Regions from separate parts of the Blautia sp. NSJ-175 genome, predicted to be linked through region 1. Evidence: riboswitches for the same ligand, from Rfam matches in the RefSeq annotation. Region 1 holds a riboswitch; each other region holds the start of a gene.
What was found. Region 1 has a riboswitch for cobalamin ahead of MUB35_RS21045 (energy-coupling factor ABC transporter permease). Riboswitches for the same ligand answer to the same signal wherever they lie in the genome.
Positions count from the first base shown of each region.

Region 1 (3,283 bases):
AAGAACCTCCTCCAGATCATGATGGAAAATAAAAAGATTTCAAATAAAACAATCCACACAATCACTTTTTTCTTAGGAGGATAGGTTTCATTCAAAACATGGATGGTGCCGTCATAGCAGCGTGCTTCCATGGCACTGTAGAGGGCATTGGAGCGCTTTACTGCCCGAATCATCAAAACAGAGCCAAGGGAGCCGAAGGACTTTAAGCTTGTCCTGTAATCCCTGTTTCCAAGGCGGCTGTTCTGTGATGTGGAAATATAATACGCAGTGTCCAGCAGCACGAAGATGAACCGGTAGATGAGCAGCATAAGCTCGATCATCAGTTTGGGACAGTGGAGCTTTCCCAGTACATTTAAGATGTCCGGCATAGGTGTTGTCATGGACAGAAAATACAGGCAGGAGACTGCGGAAAGTGCCGTCAGGATCAACTGCAGAGCGTAGAGCAGGGCATCCAGACTTCCTGTGAGATATAAGCTCCCGATTGGGATGGCAAACAGGTCCAGCGGTTCGTGCTTTACATTCAGAACAATGGCAATGGTGCTCAGAATCAAGAAAGCCAGCGGCACAGTCATAAAGTGCAGATAGCGGGAAAAAGGGATTCCCCCCTTATAAACGGTGAGAATCCCTGTAACTGCTAAAACAATGCATGCGACCACGATGGAACGACTCATTACACAAAAAAGAAGTGTAATCATCGCAAACGCAAACTTTTCACCGGCATTTTCATATCTAAGCTTGGAAGTATAGCAAAGCTTATCAATGGTTATCATAAGTTACTCCTTTCGCCGGATGAAAAGTATCATTCGCCTTTTCCCAGCTTCTTTCTTTCTACAAAACGTCCCATAAAGAAGGCCAGAATGCCCACTCCGATGGAAGACTGTACGCAGAACAGAAGACTTTCCACTTCGCCCGGAAGCTCGCGGCCAAGCATTTTTTCAAGGAGCGGTTCCGCGATGGGCTGGAATCCGGAATCCACTTCCTCAACTATTTGGCTGCCGGCATCATCAGAGCCGCCGAAATCCGCATCCTTTAATGCAAAAAGCGGAACAAACGCAATTAAGAGAATCACAACTATTAATCCAATCACTGTTTTTTTCATATTACTTTGCCCCCTTTAAAAACCCGATGGTACGAAGTTCCGGTTTCGCATAGGTTTCAAGACCCATGATAATGAGAACTGTGATGACGCCTTCGATAATTGCCAGAGATAACTGTGTGGGTGCAAACATCAGCAGGAATTTTCCCATGGCTCCCATGATCGTGGTATCTGCATGATGAGCCAGAGCCAGCTGAACAGCAGTAACGCAGTATGTAAATAAATCGCCCAGGGTTGCTGCAAGGAAAATGGAAATATGCTTGTTTACCTTGCATTTTTTACATACGAAGAAAATTCCGTAGGATACAAAAGGTCCTGCAATCGCCATGGAAAAAGTATTGGCGCCCAGTGTGGTGAGTCCGCCGTGTGCCAGCAGGATTGCCTGGAAGAGCAGTACGATGATACCCAGAATGGAAACTGCGCTGGGACCGAAAAGGATAGCACCCAGTCCGGTTCCTGTCATATGGGAACAGCTTCCTGTTACAGACGGGATTTTCAGGGATGAAATAACGAACACGAATGCTCCTGACATTGCCAGCAGAGTGATCAGGTTTCTGTGTTCATTCAGGGTTTTCTTGATGGACATGAATCCTGCGATCAGGAATGGTACGCAGATGACACCCCATGCGATGCAGAACCCTCCGGGAAGATAACCTTCCATGATGTGCATGGCGCTGACGTTGGGCACGATACCAAAGGTCAGTGCGAACATGCTTGCCAGTACAATGATTTTTTTCTGTTTCTTACTCATTTTGTCTTTTCCTCCTTCTGATCGAGTAATAAAGCCTTACCCTTTAACCGGCAAAAGGCCAAAAAGGGTATAAAAAAACCTGGCGGCAGAAATACCGACAGGCCATCAGAAGAACAAACGCGGGGCAGGTGACTTTATACAAAGAATAAATGCCGTATCCGCCTGTTCTTACACAAGGCCATCGTTCGTAACCATTGTGTAAATCGTTTGTGACAGGCAGGTCTTCTGACTCGGGCCTCATCGCTGCATTTTGCCTTCCCAGTTTCCCAGTGACATTATAAAATGCAGCTCTTCCCTCACAGCGGCGTGACCGTGTGAGCTTTTAACTCAACTTTCCTATTCTTCCGCAAAAGCGGACACCTGTGCACACTCAATTCTGTGATTATTGTATCTCCCCGGAAGTTTTTTGTCAATTGAATTCGACAAGAAAAATCAGAAAACTATTATGGCACCAGATCTTCCTGCCGGGTATACGGGGAACAAGATGTTGCACCCGTTTTCATTCTGTGCTAATATGAAAAAACAGCAGGTGCCGTATAAGATTTGGAACAGTCATATTTTATGACCGCGGCATCTAAAAAACGGAAACGAAAGATATGGAGTGTAGGAACTATGAGTATTTCCATGATTGGAATTGATCACAGCAGAGCATCCGTAGATGTCCGGGCCAGATTTTCTTTCACCAAAAAAAATGCGGTGAGCGCTATGGAGCGTCTGAAAGAAGACAGGGACATCTTAGGGTGTATTATTTTGTCGACCTGCAACCGGATGGAGATCTGGGCCAGTGTGCAGGAAGACTGGGAGGGGTCCCTTCTTAGCTTTTTATGCAGAGAAAAAGAAGTTCCCGAGGAGGAATACCGGGAGTATTTTATCACAAGGGAAGGAAGGGAGGCTGTGGAGCATCTGTTTTATCTGACCAGCGGCCTGAAATCCCAGATTCTGGCGGAGGACCAGATCATTACCCAGGTGAAGGACGCACTGACTCTTTCCAGGGATGCCTACTGTACGGACGGTGTGCTGGAGGTGCTTTTTCGGATGGCAGTGACGGCGGCGAAGAAGGTTAAGACAGAAGTGGTATTTTCAAGGGCCAATACCTCTGTCATCCATCAGGCCATTGACAGGCTGGAAAACCAGGGATTTTCCATTCAGGGAAAAACCTGCATGGTCATCGGCAACGGGGAGATGGGAAAGGTGACAGCACTGGCTCTGAAAGAAGCAGGCGCTGATGTGACCGTGACCGTCCGTCAGTACCGGAGCGGCATTGTGACCATTCCCCAGGGGTGTGAGCGTATCAACTACGGCGACAGAATGGAACTGCTGCCAAAATGTGATCTGGTGGTATCCGCCACAGCCAGCCCGAACTGCACCATAACAAAAGAGCTTTTTGAAAACGCAGAGGTTCCCCATCATGTGATACTGATCGACCTGGCTGTGCC
Region 1 covers NZ_JALIFQ010000015.1:111,013-114,295, reverse strand. Annotated here, with positions in the region: gene cbiQ (cobalt ECF transporter T component CbiQ) at 1-770, opposite strand, end outside; gene MUB35_RS21050 (energy-coupling factor ABC transporter substrate-binding protein) at 800-1,099, opposite strand; gene MUB35_RS21045 (energy-coupling factor ABC transporter permease) at 1,101-1,847, opposite strand; cobalamin riboswitch at 2,046-2,226, opposite strand; gene hemA (glutamyl-tRNA reductase) at 2,460-3,283, shown strand, end outside.

Region 2 (3,283 bases), on a different contig from region 1:
GTTTTAGGAACACTGATGATATAATTCCCGGACTCCTTGTCTAACGCTGTCTCATATTGTATTGGGAACACATAGTTTTCAGGAAAAGATACTGCCTTAATCTCAGATATTTTCGTGTCACTGCTTTCTTCAATATCAGCCTCTTCACCATCCCAGTAAAAGATATAAGGTATATTCAAAACATATCTCGGCAGCATATTATCGGATTCGTTTAATCCTGGTACGCTAATATTCGTATCTAATATCTTCATCACAGGAGGCATTTCACTAAAATCAATATCCATCTTTATAGGTGGTACACCCAAAATAAAAGATAAATTAACTACGTTCAAACCCTTATGAGGCTTGATGACCGGAGTGTTGTATTTTCCTTTATATATATTACTGATTACATCAAACCGTTGTGGAGAGCTGCCGTTTACTGACATATAATTATTTCCTATATTCATCCAATAAAAGCAGGATTTCGTTATGGCACTTAGGTTAATTGTTTCCATTTTATTTTGCTGCCTGTTTACTACCATGGAAAAATTATCTATATCACCAGACAGCTCAGCATAATGATATAGACCGTCTTCAAAATTTGTTTTCTCTGTTTCCCCTGATAAAATTTCATCTGTCTCATTGTTTTTAATGCCTAAATATTCAACCAGAAACGGATAACCCGAGTCTGCTCCAAAGGACGTTTCCGTATTGAAAACAGCTATAAGATCTGTCTCTTTCCCATTTGCAGCTTCTACTTTAATATCAAAATACAATGCGCCAAATATAGATGTATTGGAATACATTTGCATATCACTCATAATATTGGAATAGGTTATAATAAAATGTGTCTTTCCATCTTTTACTGTATTCTCTATTTTTTTATCTGAATCAGCGAACAGGGTTCCCTCTTCATTATATATATCCAAGGAACCAAAGACCTCTGTAACTTTGCTTTCGGAATCTGGTAAAACGCCTTCTATTATAATTTGATCATTATAAAAAATTCTATAAAAATCCTTGTTTCCGACAAAGATATTTCCGTTTTCTTCCAATGGCTGTAATGAAAATTCATGGTCGCTATTTTTTATATTTATCTGTATCTGAGAATTATCTGCTGTATTCTCTGCTGCCCATACATCTGTCTTGTTTAGTACTGCGATCATTACAAGAACTGCCATACTCAAAATCTTTAGCAACTTCTTCATATTTCTTCCTCCATATTATATTCATATTAATTCACTAAGAAACAGGGCAGTATGTCTCCATACCGTCCTGTCCTCCTGGAATATTAATATTCTTTATTTAGAAGTAGTTTTAGGATAATAGTAGCTAGCATAGCTAAGTACAACTGATGAACGATCCTGGCTAATTGTATTCTGGCTCATATAATTGTTTTCATTTAATGGTGTATTTCCATCAAATCCCGAATACGTCCAGCCCACACCATAATATGCAGCATCTGACTCGTACGCTTTTCCCTGATAAAACAGATTTGTTTCTGCGGTTCCACCTATATACAGTCCATCTATTGCGTTGTATTTAATATCTGGATTCTGCCAATCCGGTACCACCTTCCAGAATCCCTTTGTAATATCAAGGTTCATCTTAGGAAGCGCTTCTTTTACTATTAACTCCACATTGGTACCAGGCGCCACTTTAACTGTAGCACTCCCGTTCAATGCAGGATGTGTCCCATCCGCCACAGCATTTAACGTCACCGTTACGGAAATATCATTATCGGCTGCAAACACACTGATGCTCATCGACAGCATCATAACCATTGCCAATACAATACCTAAAAACCGTTTCATACCTTTTTTCATTTTGTTTCCTCCTTATGATATTTTTTATTTTGCCTTCCGGCAGTATCTATCACAACAAGACTGGGCCCTCGTCTTGTCATAATCTATTAAATTATTCAAAAAATGGTACAAAAAATACACGTCCGTCATGCCTTCGGACACTGCAAATAATTGGTTTGCCACAACTGTGTTTGTGTTCTGACTTGGGTTCGTCCTACTAAAAGCGCCTTCCCGGGAATGATGCCCAGTGGCTTTGCTGCTTTGTTCGTCCCCCTTACAGCAGGGATGTTCTGCCCGGATTCTCACCGGATTCCTTTAAACAGGGCTATTGCCCTGACCACAGAAGATATATTTAATTTTTCTGTTCAAACTATAAAACGCCTTCCCGTACATACAGGAAGGCGTTATGGATTCATAATAAATATACCCAGACTGCTCCCTTGTACATGACAGGAAAACAGCGGGCACTGACTTTGTTTACAGTAGATTTACATCTGTTCCGGATTCTCACCGGATTTCCCATTATTATTCTGACATTATGCATCAGAATAAACTGCAATCTTTTTTCTATATTCTCGATATGGCTACATTCTAACTCATTTGGTAATATTTGTCAATATACTGTGCAATAATTTTCTTACTTTGTACATATGTCATAACAGGTCACACGCCATTGCCCCGGGAGGTGTTTTCTCCAAGGGGATGCTGCGCGATGCGAAGCAAAATCCCGAGTTAGCCAGCGCCAAAATGCAATTTATTGCATTTTGTACCCTAAAGGGCAGAACTGTGCATCGCGAAACGTGTTACTGGGCACGCAGTGAACAGTAACCATATGTCACTATTTTTCAGATGCCGTCGGCATATTCCACCTGAATGCCGTATTGTGCCGCATAGGTCTCCATCTTACTTCCCCGGCGGCAGCGGATGACACAGTTCTTATTGGTCAGCCATTCCCCCACATCCTGTGGGTCATGGAGGATTTCCAGCACCTTCAGGTTATTGCAGCCATGAAAAGCCCATTTTCCTATCTTCTGCACCGACGGCGGAATGAAAACATACTCCAGCTTCTTACATTTTAGAAATGCACTCTCACCGATCATTTCCAGATGTTCCGGAAAATGCAGGGATTTGAGGCCACACTGATAAAATGCCTGGTTTTCTATCCTGTGCAGTTTTTCGGGAAATTTTATATCCTCCAGGGACTCGCACTTATAGAACGCCTGATTCCCAATTGTCCACATCACCTCGGGCAGTGTAACATTGGAAAGGGCACGGCAGTTGGCAAATGTCATGTCCGGCAGTATCCTGCAGTTTCCCATGGGGTCAAACAGGGCTTTCTCCATCCTCTTGCATCCGTCAAATACGCCTTTTCCCAATTCCCTCACTGTCTTTGGCAGCAGTATCTCCCTCAGATTGCTGCAGTTGCCGAAGGCACCCTTCTTGATCACATATACTCTGGGCAGCGCTGCATGCCTGAGAGCTGTGCAGTTAAAAAA
Region 2 covers NZ_JALIFQ010000002.1:208,699-211,981, forward strand. Annotated here, with positions in the region: gene MUB35_RS04485 (hypothetical protein) at 1-1,190, opposite strand, end outside; gene MUB35_RS04490 (hypothetical protein) at 1,284-1,808, opposite strand; cobalamin riboswitch at 1,960-2,144, opposite strand; cobalamin riboswitch at 2,230-2,360, opposite strand; gene MUB35_RS04495 (leucine-rich repeat domain-containing protein) at 2,633-3,283, opposite strand, start outside.
Region 2: another riboswitch for cobalamin. It lies ahead of MUB35_RS04490 (hypothetical protein); the one in region 1 lies ahead of MUB35_RS21045 (energy-coupling factor ABC transporter permease).

Region 3 (3,283 bases), on a different contig from region 1:
CTACCGGTATATTTGCGTCTTCCAATTCCTGGATCTTCTGTGCCACATTTGGGGAATTAACCGGAGTTATTACAAGACCGGATATTTTTTCTGCCAGAAGTCCATCTATTTCTTTTAGTAAAAGGTCCGCGTCAAACCCTTTAATCTTTCTGACAATATTCTGTATTCCAAAATGCCCCATTTCCTCCAGTGCGTTGTTGACACCATTGATAACATCATTAAAAAATGGATTGCCCTCCGAACAAAGAATTACGCCTATTGTCTTAGTATATCTTTTATTTGCCAGTGTTCTGGCTGCCATATCGGGCTTATACCCCAGCTCGTCTGCTATTTTTATGATTCTTTCCGCTACCTGCGGATTTACACCCGGTCTGTGATTTAAGGCCCGGTCCACTGTCCCTCTTGATACATTCGCTGCTTCTGCGACTTCTCGGATTGTAACTTTCATGGTTTCTCCTACACCGTGTCCGTGCACGTTTAATAATTGTATTATAATCTATACAATCGCTTTTGGCAATTGTCTATAATATGCGAAATTTGTCATTAAATTTTGTGAATATTTACTAACTTTTGGGAATGCTCTGTCTCAATCAGCAGATATGATACAAAACACATTAAAAAAATGGTACTCCATTTACGAAGTACCATCTAATATTCATATATTTATCAGTCCGGACTGCTCCGTATCTGACCTTCTCTGCAATCCGTTATTCTTTATTTTTTATCAAAAAGATACATACTAAAAAACGAAACCACATCCCCATTCCACTGCATATTCATATTGCAGTGTTTCGCCATCTTCGCCGCATCTATACAATACGCAGACAGACAGGAAAAACGATTCTGCTCCTGCACGCATGGTTTTCCTTCCGGCATATTACATGCGTCGCACAGGTTGCAGGGTCCGCACATGACGAACATGCCGTCCTTATCCAGTCCTCTTCTCTTGAGTTCTTCTACTGTGCGCAGTGTCATCCGGGTGTGTATCTTCTTGATCTGTTTTGTCTCCGCATCATCAAAGATGTTGTTAACAGGTGTTCTGGACTGGAAAACTACCGCCCGGCGGTACTGCATAACTCTGTTCTCCATCTCTTCGGGGGTTCCGCAGTAGGGTGGACATCCATAGTTATTGCCATAATTTCCACAGTCGTTCTGTTCGCAGAACTTGCGGAACTCATGTTCAAATTCTAAATCTTCCGTGTTCATTACGGCGGCTTTCGCAAACCCCGCATCCTCAGCGACTGCAATCAAATCTTCTTCACGCATATTACTGATTCTCCCTTCTGAATCCCTCCGGTCTGTCTCGCACGGACACTCTGCCGGCTGTCCCTGTCATAAATAAAGCTGCTGACAGGCAGTTATCCCGCAGCAGCTTCTAACACTATTTCCTTTACCTGCAGGAGGCCCATGAGCGGATGATGTCAGACCAATCTATACATTTGGGGTGCGGAGGATAAAACATATAGAAACAAAATCGTCTCTTGGGCTCCTCCTGCTTTTCATGGATGCATAAATTCCTCACACAGGTTCCTGTTTCGTTCACGTTCTAAGCAGGCATTCCATATCAAATAACATAATGGATGGAAAACTTTCTTCGGAAGTCTCAACCTTTTACTCATCCAAGCAGGTTTCCTGACTCACGGATCTTCGTTCGGCGCTCCTTCTCATATAATCTCTTATACAATGGACTTATGCGCTTCGCTCCCCGCTCACAGTGACCGGATCGTCCAGGACTTACACCTGATTCCCTTTTCACCAGGATTTTCTAAAAGAGGGCAAAACTAAATCCTGATGCACTTGGCAAGCTGATATGGAATTTATACACATGATTACTTTAGCACAATGGCCGGTATCTGTCAATTCCTCCGGCTCATATTCTTTCTTTAATCGCAAAAATAATATGATCCATGAGAACAGCATCCTCTCCCATACGGGGACTGTCCATCCCGAATGCACACAGAAGCTTCCTCTCCGCATCCAGCACTTCCCTTTCCTTCAGCATCCCCCACTCCCTCTCATCCAGCAGATGCGCTTCAAGAGCGGCCCATGAAACTGCATCTCCGCAGCCTGCCCACTCTTCTGCCTGCCGCTTAAAATCCGCCTGTTCTGACGGCTCTATGACGCCTGTCTCCACAGCACGGGAGGCTGCCGCATCTGCCGTTATGCAGAATCTCTCCAGCCTTCGGAAGACATTGTGCTGCATCCTGGCGCCTGCGCCAGTCTGCAGAAACAGGGATTCCATCACAGCCTCTTTCACCGCACATCCTATCATTTCTCCTATTTTGCTGTGTGCGCCCGTCTCCGTGATCTTAAAATCAGACTCCATGTCAGCCACAATGATCGTGCCGTCTGTACCGGAACCCGTGGCAAGCCCGTGGGAATATCTGCTGGCTATGCACAGCTCCTGGATCGCGGCTGTTTTTGCCTCTGTACAGGTTATCAGGGCCTTGGCAATGGCCCCGTCTGTCAGGTCCGCATTCAGGAAAATCATAAGATTGATCGTTCCCAGTGTATGCCTGCATTCCCCGTCCAGATCCACCCAGACCCCGTCCTTCTCGTACCAGGATGCCCGGTCCCCTGCACGCCCGGCGTTGACTTCAATACCGCCTGTTGCGATCACGCTGACGGCAATATCCCTGTACTGTGTCCTGACATAAGAGGCATTTTTCATAGAGGCGGCTGTCATAATACCTGATGACGAGTCCGCTGACAAACCTATGATGCTGTCAGAGACATAACGCATATGACTTTCATAGGTCCCTCCCTCAAGCCGTATCTCCTTTTCCCCCTCCTGTCCGCCGTCATAATTATATACAGCTTTTAAGTCTGTCCTCAATCCCCCGTTCTGGGGCGAAGTGCTCAGAACCTTCCTTTTTCCTCCGAAAACCGCGGCAATATATTTTTCATCTCTATAGAGTTTATCCCCTTTGCCGGGCAGAAACCTTTTATCCTGCATCATATATCTTTTCCTTTTCGCCGTCCTTATACTTTTTAATCCTTCTGTACCCCGTGAATGACAAGCCTTACGGATGCGTCACTGGTACAGGTGGCCAGGGTCACCACTTTATCCCTGATCGTCACTTCCACGCCCAGCTTCTCTTCTGAAGCGTCCAGTATGGTCTGCAGGAACTGCTGATGCGCCTGCTCGTTTTCAAACTTGATCTGGAATGCCATATCTTTTTTTGTGGCGTTGGCATCATGATAGGAGAATATCCGGTATCTGCTCCAGCCATCCGCTGTATAGATCCAGAAATACGGATTCTCTTTGACGGTCCCCTCATCC
Region 3 covers NZ_JALIFQ010000002.1:191,799-195,081, forward strand. Annotated here, with positions in the region: gene MUB35_RS04440 (LacI family DNA-binding transcriptional regulator) at 1-448, opposite strand, end outside; gene MUB35_RS04445 (DUF2284 domain-containing protein) at 715-1,266, opposite strand; cobalamin riboswitch at 1,606-1,796, opposite strand; gene MUB35_RS04450 (adenosylcobinamide amidohydrolase) at 1,871-2,959, opposite strand; gene srtB (class B sortase) at 2,992-3,283, opposite strand, start outside.
Region 3: another riboswitch for cobalamin. It lies ahead of MUB35_RS04445 (DUF2284 domain-containing protein); the one in region 1 lies ahead of MUB35_RS21045 (energy-coupling factor ABC transporter permease).